One region of the Pectobacterium parmentieri genome, then DNA from elsewhere that is predicted to be linked to it. Evidence: predicted binding sites of a transcription regulator. Region 1 holds the regulator's gene; each other region holds the start of a gene.
The links. Region 1 encodes CRP, which controls carbon source genes, mostly activating them, when cyclic AMP is high. Its sites were predicted from a motif close to ATGTGANNNNNNTCACAT; they were not measured.
Positions count from the first base shown of each region.

Region 2: A8F97_RS06990 (arabinose ABC transporter substrate-binding protein) is a predicted target of CRP. The motif match lies at 2,683-2,700, and genes of this name have one in related genera.
Region 3: A8F97_RS00525 (GntP family permease) is a predicted target of CRP. The motif match lies at 2,989-3,006, and genes of this name have one in related genera.
Region 4: msrB (peptide-methionine (R)-S-oxide reductase MsrB) is a predicted target of CRP. The motif match lies at 3,602-3,619, and genes of this name have one in related genera.

Region 1 is NZ_CP015749.1:4,703,854-4,709,194, reverse strand. Features, by position in the region: gene A8F97_RS21365 (hydrolase) at 1-78, shown strand, start outside; gene A8F97_RS21360 (YheU family protein) at 75-311, shown strand; gene A8F97_RS21355 (phosphoribulokinase) at 434-1,303, shown strand; gene A8F97_RS21350 (OsmC family protein) at 1,470-1,877, opposite strand; gene crp (cAMP-activated global transcriptional regulator CRP) at 2,252-2,884, shown strand; gene argD (bifunctional acetylornithine/succinyldiaminopimelate transaminase) at 3,115-4,341, opposite strand; gene A8F97_RS21335 (aminodeoxychorismate synthase component II) at 4,461-5,036, opposite strand.
Region 2 is NZ_CP015749.1:1,579,649-1,584,989, reverse strand. Features, by position in the region: gene araA (L-arabinose isomerase) at 1-773, opposite strand, end outside; gene A8F97_RS06995 (ribulokinase) at 811-2,496, opposite strand; gene A8F97_RS06990 (arabinose ABC transporter substrate-binding protein) at 2,871-3,854, shown strand; gene araG (L-arabinose ABC transporter ATP-binding protein AraG) at 3,951-5,341, shown strand, end outside.
Region 3 is NZ_CP015749.1:118,126-123,466, reverse strand. Features, by position in the region: gene pyk (pyruvate kinase) at 1-168, opposite strand, end outside; gene A8F97_RS00530 (glycerate kinase) at 266-1,426, opposite strand; gene A8F97_RS00525 (GntP family permease) at 1,436-2,740, opposite strand; gene lysA (diaminopimelate decarboxylase) at 3,210-4,472, opposite strand; gene A8F97_RS00515 (LysR family transcriptional regulator) at 4,591-5,341, shown strand, end outside.
Region 4 is NZ_CP015749.1:1,652,908-1,658,248, forward strand. Features, by position in the region: gene sppA (signal peptide peptidase SppA) at 1-826, shown strand, start outside; gene ansA (asparaginase) at 926-1,945, shown strand; gene pncA (bifunctional nicotinamidase/pyrazinamidase) at 1,964-2,611, shown strand; gene A8F97_RS07320 (YeaC family protein) at 2,656-2,934, opposite strand; gene msrB (peptide-methionine (R)-S-oxide reductase MsrB) at 3,067-3,486, opposite strand; gene gapA (glyceraldehyde-3-phosphate dehydrogenase) at 3,829-4,824, shown strand; gene A8F97_RS07335 (D-hexose-6-phosphate mutarotase) at 4,931-5,341, shown strand, end outside.

The DNA.
Region 1 (5,341 bases):
TTTTTGGACTACGCCACCGATTCTTCTCTAGGAACCCTTTTGACCCAGGAACCCTTTTACTCAGGAAACATAGCGTGATTATTCCCTGGCAACAGCTCGATCCAGAAACGCTGGATAACATCATCGAATCGTTCGTGCTGCGCGAAGGCACTGATTACGGCGAACAGGAGCGCTCGCTGGCACAGAAAGTGGAAGATATCCGTAGCCAACTCCAATCTGGCGACGTAGTTTTGGTGTGGTCTGAGTTACATGAAACCCTCAATATTATGCCACGCGGCCAGCTCAATGCCGGAGGGCATGCCCCTTATTGATCATGGCGAAAGGCGTGAAAGCGCACGCCAAACATGCTAACAATGGGAACCATTACGTCTTTTTTGAGGATGCACACAGGCTTCAGCCTATGTGGCATCGCGATCACGGAGTCACGCGCCTTATGTCACATCAGCATCCGATTATTGCGGTTACCGGCTCCAGCGGAGCAGGTACCACGACAACCAGTCTGGCCTTTCGTAAGATTTTCCAGCAGTTTGATCTACGAGCAGCCCAGTTGGAAGGCGACAGCTTTCACCGCTATACCCGCCCGGAAATGGACATGGCGATCCGCAAAGCGCGTGATTTAGGGCGACACATCAGCTATTTCGGCCCGGAAGCGAATGATTTCAGCCTGCTGGAACAATCGTTTATCGAATATGGCCTACATGGTCACGGTCAGACGCGTAAATACCTTCATACCTACGATGAAGCGATCCCCTACAATCAGGTTCCCGGTACATTCACACCGTGGGAACCGATGCCGGAGCCCACCGATATCCTGTTCTATGAAGGGCTGCATGGTGGCGTGGTCACCGATCAAAACGACGTGGCACAGCATGTCGATTTGCTCGTCGGCGTGGTACCGATCGTCAACCTGGAGTGGATCCAAAAGCTGATTCGTGACGTCAATGAACGTGGTCATTCGCGTGAAGCGGTGATGGATTCCGTCGTCCGCTCTATGGAAGACTACATCACCTACATCACGCCACAGTTTTCTCGCACACACATCAACTTCCAGCGCGTCCCCACCGTGGACACCTCCAACCCGTTTGCTGCCAAGTCAATCCCCTCACTGGATGAAAGTTTCGTCGTCATCCACTTTCAGGGATTGGATAATATTGATTATCCCTATCTGCTCGCCATGTTGCAGGGGGCGTTTATCTCCCACATCAACACGTTGGTCGTCCCCGGCGGAAAAATGGGGCTAGCGATGGAGCTAATCATGGCACCGCTGGTGCAGCGGCTGATAGAAGGGAAAGCCATCGAATAAGCAAAGCTGGGCACGGTGAGAACGTGCCCGAGGATAATACCAATCGTTTATGCATCGAGATACTCGGGCCGTCCACCGGGGTGAGGCCTCCCTACGAGAACCTCCCCCCCGGTGTTTCTCCTAATAACGGGCTCAAGTGAGCAGAATTAGTGCCCAGAGGAAGGAACTATGCCAGCGCTCTAATTTCGTGACTGTGCGTCACTTCAACGGCTTTGCCCAGCATCAATGCCACGGAGCAGTATTTTTCCGCTGATAGGGCAACCGCCCGCTCAACGACGTTATCGGTCAACCCTTTCCCCGTCACAATAAAATGCAGATTGATATGGGTAAATAAACGCGGCGCTTCAGAGCGGCGTTCCGAGGTTAATTTCACCTCACAATCTGCCACATCGTTGCGGCCTTTTTGCAGAATTGAAACCACATCAATCGCGCTGCATCCCCCTACGGACATCAACACCATTTCCATCGGACTAGGCGCTTTATCGCCAGAATTACCGTCCATCAATATCTGGTGCCCTGATGCCGATTCGCCCAAAAACGTTAAGCCTTCAACCCATTTTACCCGAGCCTGCATGATGCCTCTCCACTAAAATTTTTTTGAAAATTTATATCGTTACTGTACAAAAACCAGCGTTAATCAGAGCTTTGTCATGCTGAAGCGAGACAACACAAGACACATCATTAAAGCTGTGTTAAAACAAAAATAGAATAGACCTTTTCTGGACAAACCCAGAAACGAAGAAGATGATGACGTAGCCAGACATACCCAGCCACGTTTACGGTGCGGCAAGGTAGCAACCGGAAAATCAAGGGTACAGTGGTTCCAGTATATTCCCTGACGTCATTCTGCCTAGACTGAATTTTATTTTTTTAGCAGTTAAACACGCCGTACAGGGAACTCTGACCCCTGTAATTTGCGCAGTGAATTACAACAGAGGATGATAGCGAATGGTTCTCGGCAAACCGCAGACAGACCCAACTCTCGAATGGTTCCTTTCCCATTGTCATATCCACAAGTATCCATCGAAGAGCACGCTGATTCACCAAGGTGAAAAAGCAGAAACGCTTTACTACATCGTGAAAGGCTCTGTCGCAGTGCTAATCAAAGATGAAGAAGGCAAGGAAATGATTCTTTCCTACCTCAATCAGGGCGATTTTATTGGTGAGCTAGGCCTGTTTGAAGAAGGTCAGGAGCGCAGTGCCTGGGTTCGGGCAAAAACTGCCTGTGAAGTGGCTGAAATTTCATACAAAAAATTCCGTCAACTCATCCAGGTTAACCCGGACATCCTCATGCGCCTGTCTGCGCAAATGGCAAACAGACTTCAGGTGACTTCAGAAAAAGTCGGCAACCTCGCCTTCCTTGATGTGACTGGCCGTATCGCCCAAACATTACTCAACCTGGCCAAACAACCTGATGCCATGACACATCCGGATGGCATGCAAATTAAAATTACCCGTCAGGAAATTGGGCAAATCGTTGGCTGCTCGCGTGAAACCGTGGGCCGCATTCTGAAAATGTTAGAAGACCAGAATCTGATCTCTGCACACGGTAAAACGATCGTCGTTTACGGCACTCGCTAAATCCCTGTCGCGGTACCCTACCAATAAAAAAGCGTGAAGCCTCGGCCTCACGCTTTTTTTATGGCGAGTTTTCTGCTCGTCACCCCACGCGCCGTCGCAAGCGACGTTGAAAAACGTTCCCTACGTTTTTTATGGCGTGCCATCCCTGGCCGCCCCCCTGCGGGCCGTCGCAAGCGACGTTGAAAAACGTTCCCTACGTTTTTTTATCGCTGCTATTTTAAGAGCGTAACTCAGTTTCCTGCGTTAACGACCTGCGCAACAGCGTTGGCGAATTTCGCCATCCCCTGTGCAATATCATCTTCATCAATGATCAAAGACGGCACAAAACGGATGACGTTCGGACCCGCCATCAACACCATCAGCCCCTGTGCCGTTGCGGCAGCCAGAAATTCGCCCGCACGGCCATGCCACTGCGGTTTCAGTTCGGCCCCCAACAGCAGCCCCATACCACGTACCTGATCAAACACACCGTACTGCTGGTTGATTTTCTCAAGTTCACTAACAAAGCGATCGTGACGATCTGCTACGCCCGACAGCACTTCCGGCGTATTGATGATATCCAGCGCGGCTTCTGCCACCGCACAGGCCAGCGGATTGCCGCCATAGGTCGTTCCGTGTACCCCAACCGTCATGGCCGATGCGATCTCTTCCGTCGTCAGCATCGCGCTAATAGGGAAACCACCGCCCAACGCTTTAGCGGTTGTCAGGATATCCGGCGTAATCCCATAGTGCATATAGCTGAATAATTTACCGGTACGCCCCATCCCGCTCTGCACTTCATCAAACACCAACAGCGCTTTATGTTGATCGCACAACTCACGAACGCCCTGCAAAAACTCAGGCGTAGCGGGTGTAATACCGCCCTCTCCCTGAATCGGCTCCAGCACAACCGCGCAGGTGTGATCGTCCATCACTGCTTTAACCGCAGCCAGATCGTTGAATGGTACGTGCACAATATCGGCAGGCTTAGGCCCGAAACCATCGGCATACTTAGGTTGTCCGCCAACTGAAACGGTGAACAGCGTGCGACCATGGAATGCATTGTAGAAGGCGATGATCTTGGTTTTATACGGACTATGGCGTTTAACCGCATAGTGACGTGCCAGCTTAAATGCCGCTTCGTTAGCCTCTGCACCGGAGTTAACAAAAAACACACGATCGGCAAACGTGGCATCGATCAGTTTGCTAGCGAGGCGTAGTGCGGGTTCATTAGTGAAAATATTGCTGGTATGCCACAGCTTTTCGCCCTGCTGCTGCAATGCGTTGACCAGCGCCGGATGGCAGTGACCGAGCGCCGTGACCGCGATACCACCAGAGAAATCGATATATTCACGACCATCCTGATCCCAGACGCGACTCCCTTTACCTTTCACTGGTACAAACTTCGCGGGTGCATAAACCGGCAAAATCACTTTATCGTGAGTATCCCGTGTCACTGCTTTCTGCTCTGCTGCCATTTGCTGCCTCACTCTGCTATCCATCACGTTAGAATGAAAATATAGTCAATAAATATGCATAAAAAATCAATTACAGGCAATATTAAATCGGCCACTAGAGAGAATAACTTTCTATATAGCTAAATTTTAAGGAAATTATCCAAAAGCTGATGTCCTTGCTGGCTGAGAATGCTCTCCGGGTGAAACTGCACACCTTCAAGCGGCAGTGAGCGATGGCGGATCCCCATAATCTCATCTCGCTTGCCTTCATGTTCGCTCCAGGCGGTAATCTCAAAGCAATCGGGTAGCGAAGCTGCATCAATGATGAGCGAATGATAGCGAGTCACCGTCAAGGGCTGAGCGAGCCCCGCAAAAACGCCTGTATTGCTGTGCGCAATCGTAGAGGTTTTGCCATGCATCACCTGTCGTGCCCGCACTACGCGCGCGCCAAACGCCTGCCCCATCGCCTGATGGCCAAGGCACACACCCAAAATAGGCAACTTGTCAGCAAAGTGACGAATAGCCGCCAGTGAAATACCCGCCTCATCTGGCGTACAGGGGCCTGGAGAAATCACCAACCGCTCGGGCGCAAGCCGCTCAATCTCGTGCAGCGTCAGTTCATCATTACGCTTCACCACGACTTGTGCACCAAGCTCACAAAAGTATTGGTAAAGGTTGTAGGTAAAGGAGTCGTAGTTATCGATAATTAGCAGCATAAATTAGTTAACTTATTGATAAATAATAAACATGTTAATTGAGTTGTCTTTCAATACCCGCATTAATACCCGCAATTTTTTTGATACATTCTTATGGGCTAAAGCGATAAAGGCCATTGTACCTGTCTCCAGCATGAAAGGGATGACAAGAAATTTACGCTAACAAAACGCTAAAGATACCCATGACCATGCAGTGGAACCCATCACACCGCGCCCGCCCCTTATTCAGGGATCACGGCTTCCCCCATCTGATTTTTATGATTAGGTTAAAAATTATTATTTATTAGTGAGTTAAGTTATGATCT
Region 2 (5,341 bases), 1.9 Mb from region 1:
TGGGCAGCATCCAGTAGGTTTTGGCGGTTAGTCCCGTTAAGTTTCACGGTGTCTGTCAACTGATAGCTGGTTTCGTATTCTTCGACCAGCGCATCAATATCGCCTTTGGAGACGGCATCGACAACGGCGGTTAAATCACCTAGCCCCCAAGCGCTAACGGAGTAGCCGAACTGGATCTGTGCACCGACTTTATCGCCTTCGGTGACGGCGACTTCGCGCATGTTGTCACCAAAGCGCGCGACTTTCAGTTGTTTGCTTTCCTGAAGTGCGGCAGCAACCCGCATCCATTTGCCGATGCGGGCATGGGCGTTCTTATCCTGCCAGTGGCCGACCACGACCTGATGTGCCTGTCGCATCCGGGCACCGATGAAGCCAAATTCGCGTCCGCCGTGTGCGGTCTGGTTCAGGTTCATGAAATCCATGTCCATGGTATCCCACGGCACTTCGGCATTGAACTGGGTATGGAATTGCAGCAGCGGTTTACTGAGTACGCTCAAGCCGCCAATCCACATTTTTGCCGGGGAGAAGGTGTGCAGCCAGGTTAGCAGGCCGATACAGTTATCCTGATAGTTGGCATCGCGGCACAGTGCCAGAATTTCATCTGGTGTTTTCACCAGCGGCTTCAGCACCAGCTTAACGGGCAGATTGGCTTGTTGATTCAAACCGGCGACGACGTTTTCTGCGTTCTCTTTTACCTGACGTAACGTTTCCGGCCCGTAGAGATGCTGGCTACCGATGACGAACCAGACTTCAAGCTGCTTAAAATGATCCATGATGACTCCTGTAACGTGATCCCCAGAGGGATAAAAATTAGTTTTTTGCCGTAGACGTTGGGCTATAGGCAGGTTCCGCGAGGTGGCACCACTGCTGATAGCGTTCATAAAGCTGTTGATAACGGGCAACGCGCTGGCTGTCTGGCATCAACGTGCGTTCTATGCCACTGGCCATATGCTGTTGTGCGGTTGGGATATCGCCGTGAACGCCAGCGGCGACAGCGGCAAAGATCGCTGCACCGAGTGCACAGCACTGATCGGATGCGACGATCTGCAAGGGGCGATTCATTACGTCGGTACACACCTGCATGATGACGGGAGATTTCCGCGCGATGCCGCCCAGTGCCAGCACGTTTTCGACGGGGACGCCCTGATCTTCAAAGCATTCCATAATCGCGCGTGCGCCAAAGGCGGTAGCAGCAATGAAACCGCCAAACAGCGTAGGGGCATCGGTGCCAAGATTGAGATCGGTAATCACGCCTTTTAATCGCTGGTTGGCGAACGGCGTCCTGCGGCCGTTAAACCAGTCCAGCACGATAGGCAGGTGATCCAGCGTGGGGTTTTCCGCCCAGTTGTGGGTGAGTCGTTCCAACAGCTTGGCTTCCACCGCCTGTAGGGACGATTTAAGTTCAGGATGGTCTTTTGTTGCTTCCTGTAACGACCAGCCCAGCACACGCCCAAACCAGGCATACATGTCGCCGAAGGCGGACTGTCCGGCTTCGAGACCGATATAGTTGGGGACGACGCTGCCGTCTACCTGTCCACAGATGCCAGCGATAGTGCGATCGGCAATACGGTCTTCGTCGGCGATCAGAATGTCGCAGGTGGAGGTGCCAATCACTTTAACCAACGTATAGGGCTGTGCGCCCGCGCCGACGGTGCCGACGTGACAGTCAAACGCGCCGCCTGCAAGGATGACAGTGTCGGGAATGCCGAGCCGCTGTGCCCACTCGGCGGTGATGGTGCCGACGGGTTGTTCAGCAGTCCAGGTATCGGTAAACAGCGGGTACTGTAATGTCTCGGTCAGGCAGGGATCGAGCGCATGTAAGAAATCTTTCGGCGGTAGTCCGCCCCAGCTCGGGTGCCAGAGTGATTTATGTCCAGCACTGCACCGACCACGACGAATATCAGCAGGCGCTTGTGTACCGGAAAGCAGGGCGGGCACCCAGTCACAGAGTTCGATCCAGGAAACCGCTGTCTGGCGCACGGCCGCATCTTCACGTGAGACATGGAGGATTTTGGCCCAGAACCATTCGGATGAGTAAACGCCGCCGATATAGCGGGTGTAATCCGGGAACTGGCCGCTATGACAGAGTGCATTAATGGCATCTGCTTCTTCTATTGCCGTGTGGTCTTTCCACAGGACGAACATCGCATTGGGGTTGTTGGTAAACTCGGGACGTAGCGCCAGTATCTGGCCTTGTTCATCAATCGGCGCGGGCGTTGACCCGGTGGAATCCACGCCAATACCGATGATGCTCTGCCGTTGTTCGTTCGTCAGACGGGAAACCACCACCTTAATCGCCTGCTCTAGCGATTCGATATAGTCCAGCGGGTGGTGTCGGAACTGGTTGTTGGCAGGCTGACAATATTTACCCTCACGCCAGCGGGGATAGTAGACCACTTCTGTTTCCAGCTCTTTCCCGCTTTGGCAGTCAACGGCTAAGGCGCGTACCGAATCACTGCCGAAGTCGAGACCAATCGTAATAGCGCCCGCGCTCATGCTTTGCTCCTCATTAATCCCAGATCGTTGACGTTTACGATAGGCAGGGATAGGAAGAGGCGGTTAGGAGCGGTTAGCTGGAAGTATGTATTTTTCTGTCGCCCGCAGCCATTTTGTGAAGCTCGTCAAAGGTTAATGATTGGTTAAAATTGCTAAATGTATGCACAAACCTGTCATTGTTCCGGGATGTGATAAAGCTCTATATTCGAACCGAAAATAACGACTAAAACATAAAGCGTCTGAATGCTACTGAGTGAAGGATTTACGCTAAGTCTGTGTTTTTCCTTTATCCAGACCGGAAATACCCTTACCAGGAACTCGAATTCGCTTCAGCGTCACTGGCGAATGAAAAGATAATGACACCGGAGAACATCATGCATAAATTCACTAAGGCGCTGGCTGCAATCGGGTTAGCTGCTGTTATGTCACAATCAGCTATGGCAGAGAACTTAAAGCTGGGGTTTCTGGTTAAGCAGCCGGAAGAACCCTGGTTCCAGACCGAATGGAAATTCGCCGATAAGGCAGGAAAAGATCTTGGTTTTGATGTGATAAAAATTGCGGTGCCTGATGGGGAAAAAACCCTGAACGCGATTGATAGTCTGGCGGCTAGCGGAGCGAAAGGGTTTGTTATTTGTACCCCAGATCCGAAATTGGGGCCGGCCATTATTGCCAAGGCGCGTAGCTACAATCTTAAGGTGATTGCGGTTGACGACCAGTTCGTGAATGCCAAAGGCCAACCGATGGACACGGTGCCGTTGGTGATGATGGCAGCCACCAAAATTGGCGAGCGTCAGGGGCAGGAACTGTATAAAGAGATGAACAACCGTGGCTGGAAAGTGGATGAAACGGCGGTGATGGCGATTACGGCTGATGAATTGGACACCGCTCGTCGCCGTACTTCTGGCTCTATGGATGCGCTGAAAGTGGCTGGCTTCCCAGAAAAACAGATCTATCGGGTGCCTACCAAATCCAACGATATCCCCGGCGCGTTTGACGCTGCTAACTCTATGCTGGTTCAGCATCCTGGCGTGAAAAACTGGCTGATTATCGGTATGAACGACAACACCGTGCTGGGTGGCGTTCGTGCGACGGAAGGACAGGGCTTTAAAGCGGCTAACGTCATTGGTATCGGTATCAACGGCGTGGATGCGGTGAGCGAACTGTCCAAAGGTCAGGCAACGGGCTTCTTTGGCTCACTGCTGCCAAGTCCGGATATTCACGGCTATAAGAGTATTCAGATGCTGAATGACTGGGTCACCAAAGGTGTCGAGCCGGAGAAATTCACCGAAGTGACCGACGTGGTGCTGATCACTCGTGACAACTTTAAGGTCGAACTGGAGAAAAAAGGCCTGATGTAATCACGCCTGATTTCGTAAAGACGCGGATAACGCCGGTCAGCATGACGCTGGTCGAGGTTATCCGCGCTCTACCTGCATCGTTATGAGGAAACAGACATGACAGCACAGTCACCCTATTTGTCGTTTCATGGGATCGGTAAAGAATTTCCCGGTGTTAAGGCGCTTTCGGATATCAGTTTTTCCTGCCATGCCGGCCAGATCCATGCATTGATGGGGGAAAACGGGGCGGGCAAGTCGACGCTGTTAAAAATCCTGAGCGGCAACTATGCACCGTCAGCGGGCGAAATCCACATTCAGGGCAAACCTGTACAGTTTAGTAATACGATGGATGCCCTGAATGCGGGCGTTGCCATCATCTATCAGGAACTGCATTTGGTGCCGGAAATGACGGTCGCCGAGAACATCTATCTGGGCCAACTGCCGCATAAATACGGCATGGTGAATTATTCGTTGCTGCGCTATGAAGCCAAACTGCAATTACAGCATCTGGGGTTGGATATTGATCCTGATACTCCGCTGAAATACCTGTCTATCGGGCAGTGGCAGATGGTGGAAATCGCCAAAGCGCTGGCGCGTAACGCCAAGATTATTGCTTTTGATGAACCGACCAGTTCGCTGTCTGCCCGTGAGATCGAGCAACTTTTCCGGGTGATTACGGAATTGCGCAGTGAAGGCCGGATCATTTTGTACGTTTCACACCGAATGGAAGAAATTTTTGCACTGAGCGATGCCATTACCGTGTTTAAAGATGGCCGCTATGTGCGCACGTTTGACGATATGCAGCAAGTGAACCATGAGTCGCTGGTACAGGCGATGGTAGGGCGTAACTTGGGGGATATCTATGGCTACGCGCCGCGTCCGCACGGCGAAGAGCGCTTGACGCTGAAAGACGTAAAAGCGCCGGGCGTGAAATCCACGATTTCCCTGAACGTGAAACAGGGGGAGATTGTCGGGCTATTTGGTCTGGTGGGTGCGGGGCGCAGCGAACTTATGAAAGGGCTGTTTGGTGCGACCAAAATCACCAGCGGTCAGGTTTTGCTGGATGGTAAACCGCTGGTGGTGAATTCTCCCATTGATGCGATTCGCCAAGGTGTGATGCTTTGCCCCGAGGATCGCAAAGCGGACGGTATCATTCCGGTGCACTCGGTGCGTGACAACATCAATATCAGCGCAAGACGTAAGAGCCTGAAAGCCGGTTTTATTATTAATAACCAGTGGGAAGTGGATAACGCCTTGCAGCGCATTGATGCGTTGAATATCAAAACGCCATCCGCTGAACAACTGATTATGAATCTTTCCGGCGGAAACCAGCAGAAAGCCATTCTTGGTCGCTGGCTGTCCGAAGAGATGAAGGTCATTTTGCTCGATGAACCCACGCGCGGCATCGATGTCGGTGCGAAGCACGAAATTTATCATGTCATCTATGAACTAGCGAATCAGGGGATCGCGGTGCTATTTGCCTCCAGCGATTTACCAGAAGTGCTTGG
Region 3 (5,341 bases), 450 kb from region 1:
ATTACGAATTTTTTCGGCACGAATAATATGATCGTCCGATGTTCCATGGGAGAAATTAAATCGAACAACATTCACGCCCGCTCTAATGATTTTTTCCAGATTATCATCACGATCGGTGGCTGGCCCCAGTGTTGCAACAATTTTGGTTCTTCTTAAAAACGCAGTCATTTTCTTTCCTGTTTTTATTCTAAAAGGCGATGCTGTGTATCCATCTATATAAAAAATGGAAAGCAATCCGCTGCAAAAATAATGACAAAAATAGGGACTAATGATGGATAGACGTCGCCTTAATTAAACGTCCAATATTTTCACAGGCACGCTCCATATTTAACGCCCCTTCTTTTAATAAACCATCAATACTTTTTGCGTGGGGAATAATACCGAAGATGGCATCAATACCTTCCTGATAGAGATCTTCAACACCGCTTCCTACACAGCCAGATACCGCAATCACCGGGACGCTATTCTCCTTCGCCGTTCTTGCCACACCGTAGGGGGTTTTACCAAATTTGGTCTGGCTATCAATGCGCCCTTCCCCCGTAAAACAAAAATCGGCTTCAGACAATTTCTCCCTTAGCCCGCTGTACTCAATCACAATATCAATGCCTTTTTGCAGCGTGCAACCAGTAAACGCCATCAAGCCTGCTCCCAATCCCCCCGCCGCTCCCGCGCCGGGCTGGCTGGCAATATCTTTACCCAACTGTGCCTTAATAAGGTTGGCATAGTGGGACAGATTGCCGTCGAGCATGCTGACCATTTCAGGCGTTGCTCCCTTTTGCGGCCCAAAAATATGGGAAGCACCATTTTCACCACACAATGGGTTAGTCACATCACACGCCACCAGAATATCGATGTCAGCAAGACGCTTATCAATACTTGAAATATCAATATGATGTAGCCTTCCTAATGCACCACCACCACGACTTAACCGTTCGCCGGCCTCATCATAGAATTTCACCCCCAGCGCTTCTGCCATCCCTGCACCACCATCGTTGGTTGCACTACCACCGATACCCAGGATAATTTTTTTGATCCCCTTATCCAGGCAGGCACGAATCAACTGGCCTGTGCCGTAAGTCGTCGTGATTAACGGGTTTTTAGTGTCCTGATTGACATGGTGAATACCACTGGCAGAAGCCATTTCAATCACGGCAATGTCGCCGTCGCCCATTACACCATAAGTTGCTTCCACCGGTTCACCCAGTGGGCCAACCACCGTTTGCTGGAAAATATGGCCCTGTGTCGCATCAATCAATGATTGCACGGTGCCTTCACCGCCATCTGCCATGGGTACGTGAATATACGTCGCTTCAGGGAATATCTTTTTCAGACCTTTTTCCATGGCAATACACACTTCTTTTGCCGTCATACTTTCCTTGAAGGAGTCCGGTGCCAAAACAAACGTTTCATTTTTCATACTCATCATCTCGCTACCTTATAAAACAAAACCGTACAAAACCGTTGAGACAATGGCCATTGTCCCCCCCACCAGCGCCTCATAAGGAATTAAGGCCATACGTTGCCGAATACTCATATTCATGCTTTGTGCTGTGACGTGGAAATAATTACCCTGCGGCAAAGAGTCAATAACGGTAGCGCCTGTATGAACCATAACGGCAGAAGAAATAGGAGGAGCGCCAACATGTGAAATAGCATCACCAAATGTTCCTGTCGCTAAAATAACGCCAGTGGATGTTGATGCCGTAGCAGCAGCCATCAAAATACCTGATATCGGTGCCAGGAAGGTGCCAGAAATACCAAGAACATTAATTAATGCGACAACCTGTATCGATAAATTTGAAGCGGAAATTAACCCAGCAATCGCGCCTGCACCAATTAAAATCAGCACGGTAGCAGTCATTTTCTCCAAACCGGATGCCGTATAAGCCAACATTTTGTGTTGCTGCCCCATCGCGACCAAACCAATAAATCCCGCCAGCGGCAATACATACATCGCATCAAGTTTAAAGGAAGAGAGCAGGTTGATATGCAAAATAGAACCAATGGGATTAAGCATCAGCAGAACAACGGCAACCAACGGTGCCACAATCGCTTTGCCAAGCGTCGGATAGGCCTTGTCACTGGTTGTCGCAGACAACGCATTCGCTTCCTGTTCGCTGACCTTGACGCCTTTGTTTTTCAGTAATGTGGCGACGATCACAGCCATTACCATGCCGCAAACCGCAGGAATAAAACCGGCAATCATCACATCACTCAAGCTCAGGTGAAACCCATTCGCGGCAGCAATAGTATTTGGATTCGGTGAAATAATATTGCCCGCTTTTCCGCCGCCAGACAGTGCCAATAACAATGCCAACTTTGACACGCCCATTTTATTCCCAACAGATAGCGCGATCGGTGCAACAATTAACACGGCAACAGGAATAAATACGCCAACGGAAGTAATAATCATCGTCGCTAACGTCAGGGCTAAAATGGCTTTTCCTTCCCCCATTTTTCTTACGATTGCCTGAGCAATCGTTTCTGCGGCCCCTGACTCCATCATCACACCCGCTAAAACACCCGCCGCCAATACACGGATAACGGTGCCCATCACGCTTTGTGTGCCGGAGGTTAATAATGAAATGGTTTGATCTAAATTGGCTCCGCCAATCACAGCGCCAATGATGGCACCAAAAAATAAAGAATAGACGGGATTAACCTTTCTTAGAATAAGAATTATAGCAACAAACAAACCTATTAAAGCCCCATACCAGCCAAGGGGTTCCATTGCATGCATAATTAAACCTCTTCTTGTTTTTTATAAAAAATAGACAGCAGGGTACGAATACAAATCTTTTCTCTGGCCGATTTGTATTAAATGATGTTTTTAATTTTATTAACACTTAATGAATAATAGCGTTCAAACCTCGCCCTATTAATATTTCACGATAGTTATTCTATGCTTTCCTAATAAATCGACCTATGTGTCCAGACACGAAAAAAATGGGCATTTGAATAAAAAAAACTGTGTCAGAGAACAAGATAGCGAGAGGTTTATCACATTGTGATTTGACTACATCAGAAACGAAGGTTGGTCAGGCAGGGGTAAAAAGGCACAAAAGACCAGCGCAAACAAAAAGGAGGCCGCGTGCTAATCCACACTCGCGGCCCCCCTTAATATTATTAGTACACGCTACGCGCCGTAAAGGTGATGTTCCGGCGCTGCGCGTTCAGTGCGTTGACAACACTAGGAGTATACGAGTTGATTAAAGCGCTTCCAGCGCCAGCAGCGCTTCCAGCGTCTGACGGCGGCGGATTAGGCGCGGTTCGCCGTTTTCAAACAACACTTCCGGCAGCAATGGACGGCTGTTGTAGTTAGAGGACATCGATGCGCCGTATGCACCGGTATCATGGAAGACCAGATAGTCGCCAACCTGTGCTTCCGGTAGCGGGAAGGTTTCTACACCACCGCCTGCTTGCTGGGTAAACACATCGCCGGATTCACACAGCGGCCCTGCAATCACACTGTCTCGCAACGTGGACTGGCTGATATCGCGGCCGTCGCCCGACAACAGAGACACATGGTGATAGCTGCCGTACATCGCAGGACGCATCAGATCGTTAAACCCGGCATCGACCAGCACAAAGTGGCGGCTGCCCATGGATTTTATCGCCCGCACTTCCGCCACCAGCACGCCAGATTCCGCGACCAGAAAGCGCCCAGGTTCAATTTCCAGCGTGACCGGATGGCCGAGATGCGTAGCAATTTTCTCCCGCGCGGCGTTCCACAGCCCGTAATAGTGTTCGGTATCAATCGCTTCTTCGCCGTGACGATAGGGAATCGACAGCCCGCCGCCCGCTGAAATCGCCTCAATATCCTGACCCAGCTCAACGACCTGCTGAACCATCGCCTCGCACACTTGTTCCAAATGGCCGTAATCCACGCCGGAACCAATGTGCATGTGGATCCCCACCAGCTTCAACTGATAGCGCTGAATGTGTTCCAGCGCCAGCGGCAAATCGCCATACCAGATGCCGTGCTTGCTGTTCTCGCCACCGGTATTGGTTTTCTGACTATGACCATGACCAAAACCCGGATTCACACGCAGCCATACCGGATGCCCCGGCGACTGTTGCCCAAGCTGTTCCAGCATATCGACCGAACCCGCGTTCACTGGGATATTCAGTTCGGCAACGCGTTGCAGCGTCGGGCGATCCAGCAGATCGGCGGTAAAGACGATCTCATGAGCATCAGTACCCGGCACAAACCCCGCCACCAGCGCACGCTCAATTTCCCCCAGCGAGACTGAATCGACTTTCACCCCATGTTCACGCATCAGGCGCAAAATATGCGTGTTGGAACACGCCTTCTGCGCGAAGCGAATCGTATCGAACTGACGAAGTTGGGCGATGCGGTTAACGATGGTTTGAGCGTCATAGGCCCACACCGGGCAACCAAAACGGGCAGGCAGTTCACGCAGGTTTTGCGCGTTCAGAGCATGAGTGAGGTCATTCAGATCGTGGGGCATAAATAATTACCAATTACGGGTTAATCGTGGTTGATAGCCACTATAAAAATTACCATTCTGGTAAACAAATATCGTTTTGAGCAGACTCTATTCATCTATGATATGGATAGGGGGGAACATAATGGCAATATCTTTACGACACATCGAGATTTTCCATGCGGTTATGACGACCGGGAATCTGACGGAAGCGGCAGCGCTACTGAATACATCGCAGCCGACCGTCAGCCGCGAGCTGGCACGCTTTGAGAAACTGATTCAGATGACGCTGTTCGAGCGACTGCGCGGCAGGCTTTACCCCACCGCACAGGGGTTACAGCTATTTGAAGAAGTGCAGCGCTCTTACTATGGACTAGAACGGATCATCAACGCCGCCCGTGATATTCGCCGTTTTCAGCAGGCTCAGCTTTCCATTGCCTGCCTGCCCGTGTTCTCACAGTCGCTACTGCCTGACGTTTGCAAGCCGCTGCTGGCCCGCTATCCGCTGCTTAATCTGCACATCATTCCGCAGGAATCGCCGCTGCTGGAAGAGTGGCTATCCGCACAGCGTCATGATTTAGGGTTAACCGAAAACAGCCTCACGCCAGCCGGTACAGATCGGCAAACGCTGATGTTATTAAATGAAGTGTGTGTGCTGCCTGCCAGACATCCACTGGCACAAAAAGCGGTGCTCACACCGCAGGATTTTTCTCATCAACCCTTTATTAGCCTGTCGAGTGCCGACAGCTATCGCCAGTTGCTAGACAACCTGTTTCAGGATCAGGGCGTGTCCCGCCGGATGGTGCTGGAAACCCACAGCGCAGCATCGGTGTGTGCGATGGTGAGGGCAGGCATCGGGCTGTCCATCGTTAACCCGCTCACTGCTTTGGATT
Region 4 (5,341 bases), 2.0 Mb from region 1:
GGGGATGGTCGGTGGTGATACCACGGCAGCACAAATTCGTGCCGCACGCCTCGATCCTAAAGTCAAAGCGCTGGTGCTACGCGTCAATAGCCCCGGTGGGAGCGTCACTGCGTCGGAGCTGATTCGATCAGAATTGATGGCGCTCCGTCTGGCAGGTAAACCGATCGTGGTATCTATGGGCGGAATGGCGGCATCCGGCGGTTATTGGATTTCAACACCCGCGAACGCGATCATCTCCAGCGCCAGTACACTGACCGGCTCTATCGGTATTTTTGGCGTGATTACCACGTTCGAAGATTCTCTGGAAAGCCTTGGCGTCCACACGGACGGCGTTGCCACCTCTCCGCTGGCCGATCTGTCGATCACAAAATCATTGCCGCCTGAGTTCTCACAGATGATGCAGTTGAGTATCGAACGCGGTTATAAGAATTTCATCGATATCGTGGCGCAGGCACGTAAGAAAACGCCGGAGCAAATCGATCAGATCGCGCAAGGTCACGTCTGGGTCGGTAGCGATGCAAAAGAGAATGGTCTGGTCGATCAGATCGGCGATTTTGATGATGCCGTGAAGAAGGCCGCTGAGTTGGCTAAACTGGGACAATATCAATTGAACTGGTATGCCGAACAACCGAACCTGCTCGACACCATGCTGAATCAGGTGAACGCATCGGTCTACGCCTTGCTGCCTGTTGCTGTCCAGTCCATGTTGCCAGCACCGGTGGCGCAACTGGCGGAAGCCATGCGTTCTCAGCCGTCCATCATGAATAACCTGAACGATCCGCAGAACCGGTACGCATTTTGCCTCACCTGCGGAGAAGTCCGGTAAGGTTTACCATTACTAGCCCGGTAATAGTCATTACTTATGGTGATATTACCGGGCTCCTTTTCCCTTTATACTCTTGTTTTGATCCTGACTCACACCACCATGCGAAAGAAATCCATTTATGTCGCTTATACGGGCGGCACCATCGGCATGCAGCGTTCCGCCAATGGCTATGTCCCAGTATCGGGTCATTTACAGCAGCAACTGGCAAACATGCCTGAATTCCACCGCGAAGAAATGCCGTCGTTTACGATTCATGAATATGACCCGCTGATCGATTCGTCTGACATGACACCAGCGGACTGGCAATCCATCGCGGACGATATTCAAGCCCACTACGATGATTACGACGGTTTTGTGATTCTGCATGGTACAGACACCATGGCGTTCACCGCTTCTGCGCTCTCGTTTATGCTGGAAAATCTGGCTAAGCCGGTTATTGTGACAGGGTCACAAATACCGCTCGCGGAATTGCGCTCGGACGGCCAGACAAACCTATTGAACGCGCTATACGTGGCAGCTAACCATCCGATTAATGAAGTCGCCCTTTTCTTCAATAACAAACTATTGCGCGGCAATCGCACCACCAAAGCCCATGCCGACGGTTTTGATGCTTTTGCTTCCCCCAACTATCCACCACTGCTGGAAGCCGGTATCCATATTCGTCGGCTGGCTCCCACCGTGGAATGTAGAGACTGCCCACCGCTGAAAGTGCATCACATCACACCGCAACCTATCGGGGTGATTACGATTTATCCCGGTATTTCTGCCGATGTCATCAGTAATTTCCTTCGTCAGCCGGTGAAAGCACTAATCTTACGCTCCTACGGCGTCGGCAACGCACCGCAAAGCCCTGGGCTGCTGCGCGAATTACGTGAAGCTTCAGCGCGCGGCATTGTGGTCGTTAACCTGACTCAGTGTATTTCCGGACGTGTAAATATGGGCGGCTATGCAACAGGCAACGCGCTGGCGCATGCGGGAGTTATTAGTGGTTTTGACATGACCGTTGAAGCCGCATTGACCAAACTGCATTACTTACTGAGCCAGCAAGATTTAAGCGCCGATGACATTCGCCGTTTAATGCAGCAAAACCTGCATGGAGAATTGAGCGATAAAGATTAAGCAATCACGGAGTTAATAATGAAAAAAGCATTGCTATTAGTTGATTTACAAAATGATTTCTTCCCCGGCGGTGCGCTGACGGTTAACGAAAGTGATCAGGTCCTCGAGGTTGCCAATCGCGCCATTGAGGCCTGTGTAGCCGCAGGGATTACAGTGATTGCCAGCCAGGATTGGCACCCCGCTAACCACGGCTGCTTTGCGGTGAGTGAACAGGCTGTGGTAGGTGAAATCGGTGAGTTAAACGGATGGCCGCAAATCTGGTGGCCCGTCCACTGTGTGCAGAAGACAACGGGTGCCGATTTTCATCCAGCGCTTCAACTATCAGGCATTCAATGGATAGTACAAAAAGGTACGCAGCCTGACATAGATAGCTACAGCACTTTTTTCGATAACGGTCATCGCGTTAAAACTGAACTGGATGATTGGCTACGCGCTCACCACATTACTCATTTAACCATTCTGGGGCTGGCGACCGACTATTGCGTCAAGTTTAGCGTATGGGATGCTATCGCCTTGGGTTATCACACCGAGGTATTGGTGGATGGCTGTCGTGGTGTCAATCTTTCGCCCGACGACAGCGCATTGGCATTACAGGAAATGGTACAGCGTGGGGCAAGACTTATCGACATGACACAGTTCCTTGCGGAACTATCCTCCCATCACTAAAGCCACCAGCAACTAGCGGTAGCCTCTGAGACTACCGCTGACACTTACACCTCAGGCTTCAGCGTAACGATAGCGTCGGCACTGGTAAACTGCCGCTTCAGTTCTTGCTTGCTCTTCATCACTATTTCGCCATTAGTGCCAATTGTCATGTGCTCAGCCTGTTCGTTATGGCGGGCCTGCCACATCATCACCATTTGCAGGCAGTTTTCTTTCTGTTCAGCCGTCAACGCGACACCATCTGGCCATTTGCCCAGTTCTACCGCTGTAACTAACCGTTGGTAAATTTCTGGCGTCATGGCGTCGATCAGATCATTGAGTTCCATATCCGGTTTCTGCTCCGAGGAAGGTCAGATTTATTATTGCTGAATGCCTGTTATTGGCAGAGCCCACAACGGCTGAATCGTTTAAAGCTATTGTAATCTCTGGCTGCCACTACCATAGCGGTGGTAAACAGACTACCCGTCAACGCGTTCGCCATCAACGTCGTCGATAAAGCTCAGCGAAGCAGAATTCACGCAATAGCGCTCTCCCGTGGTTTTCGGGCCATCGGGGAAAACATGTCCCAGGTGCGCATCGCACTGCCCACAGCGGATCTCAATACGGCGCATGTTGTGTGAGTCATCTTCCAGATAGCGAATCGCTTCTGAGGACACCGGCTGATCGAAACTCGGCCAGCCACAGCCGGAATCATATTTACTGTCAGAATAAAACAGCGGAGCCTGACAGCACAGGCAGTGATAGGCGCCCGTGCGCTTGTTATGCAGCAATTTACCTGAAAACGCAGGCTCAGTACCGCGTTGCTGAGTGACATAGCGTTGCAGCTCTGTCAGTTCAGTATTATCGGACGAAGTAGGCGAAGCAGAGTCGTTAGTCATTGAAGTCTCGCTGCGGTGTTATTTATTCATTTAATCATTGATTATAACAAAAAATTAACAACCTAACAGGCCATTCTGGCTTAATATTAACAATGTTATTAGCATGAATATTTAATTGTGACATACATCACATATTGAAATGACATGGGCTTTATATGATGCATTCCGCCCCCATATCAGTCTTAGATGTTACTTAGTTACAGGCTCAAGCGGTTTTTGCACAAAGATTGGTCATAGGTTTGACTTACAGCAACTATTGACACGATTCCGCTTGACGCTCAGCAAGGTTTTTGTAATTTTACAACCAACCTTTTATTCACAAACCAATAGCTGGTGGAATATATGACTATCAAAGTAGGTATCAACGGTTTTGGCCGTATCGGCCGTATTGTTTTCCGCGCTGCGCAAGAGCGTTCTGACATTGAGATCGTTGCAATCAACGACCTGTTAGACGCTGAATACATGGCGTACATGCTGAAGTACGACTCAACTCATGGTCGTTTCAACGGCACCGTTGAAGTTAAAGATGGCCACCTGGTTGTTAACGGCAAAACCATTCGTGTTACCGCAGAGCGCGACCCTGCAAACCTGAAGTGGAACGAAGTCAACGTTGATGTTGTTGCTGAAGCAACTGGCCTGTTCCTGACTGACGAAACTGCGCGTAAACACATCGCTGCAGGCGCGAAGAAAGTCGTTCTGACTGGTCCATCTAAAGATGACACCCCAATGTTCGTTATGGGTGTAAACCACAAAACTTACGCAGGTCAGGAAATCGTTTCTAACGCTTCTTGTACCACTAACTGCTTGGCTCCACTGGCAAAAGTTATCAACGACAACTTCGGTATCGTTGAAGCACTGATGACCACCGTTCACGCTACCACTGCAACGCAGAAAACCGTTGATGGCCCGTCTCACAAAGACTGGCGCGGCGGCCGTGGCGCATCTCAGAACATCATCCCATCTTCTACTGGTGCAGCTAAAGCAGTAGGTAAAGTGATCCCTGAGCTGAACGGTAAACTGACGGGTATGGCGTTCCGCGTTCCTACCCCGAACGTGTCTGTTGTTGACCTGACTGCACGTCTGGAAAAACCAGCGTCTTACAAAGAAATTTGTGCAGCAATCAAAGCCGCTTCTGAAGGCGAGCTGAAAGGCGTTCTGGGTTACACCGAAGACGAAGTAGTTTCTACCGATTTCAACGGTGAAAAACTGACTTCCGTGTTTGATGCTAAAGCTGGTATCGCACTGAGCGACAACTTTGTGAAACTGGTTTCTTGGTACGACAACGAAACAGGTTACTCAAACAAGGTTCTGGATCTGATTGCTCACATTTCTAAATAAGCGTCAGCGATGATTCTGTGAAAAAAGGGCGACGTGATGTCGCCCTTTTTTATTGTTTATTGCAGATTTCTTTTACAACGAAAAACAATCAAAAAAAGGTTCTATCATGCATAACACAATTTTCTCACTCCCCGTCACGAAGCAAATTAGCACCACCCTCAGCGAGCGTCAGTTGGACCAATTACCCGTCATCGTCGTCGAACATCCTGAAGTTCGTGCCGCTATCGCATTACAAGGCGCACACCTGCTCAGTTGGCAGCCGACGAATGAAGAACCCGTACTTTGGCTGAGCGACAATACGCCTTTTACTCAGCACGTTGCCATTCGCGGTGGCGTCCCGATCTGTTTCCCTTGGTTTGGCCCTTTCGCCGAGCCTAACCACGGTTTTGCTCGTCTGCTGCCGTGGGAATTTACCGCCCACAGCGAAGATGAGCACGGTGTGCAACTCACGTTCACGCTGCGCGATAATGAGGAAACACGTAAGAGCTGGCCACATGAATTCACGCTCATCGCTCGC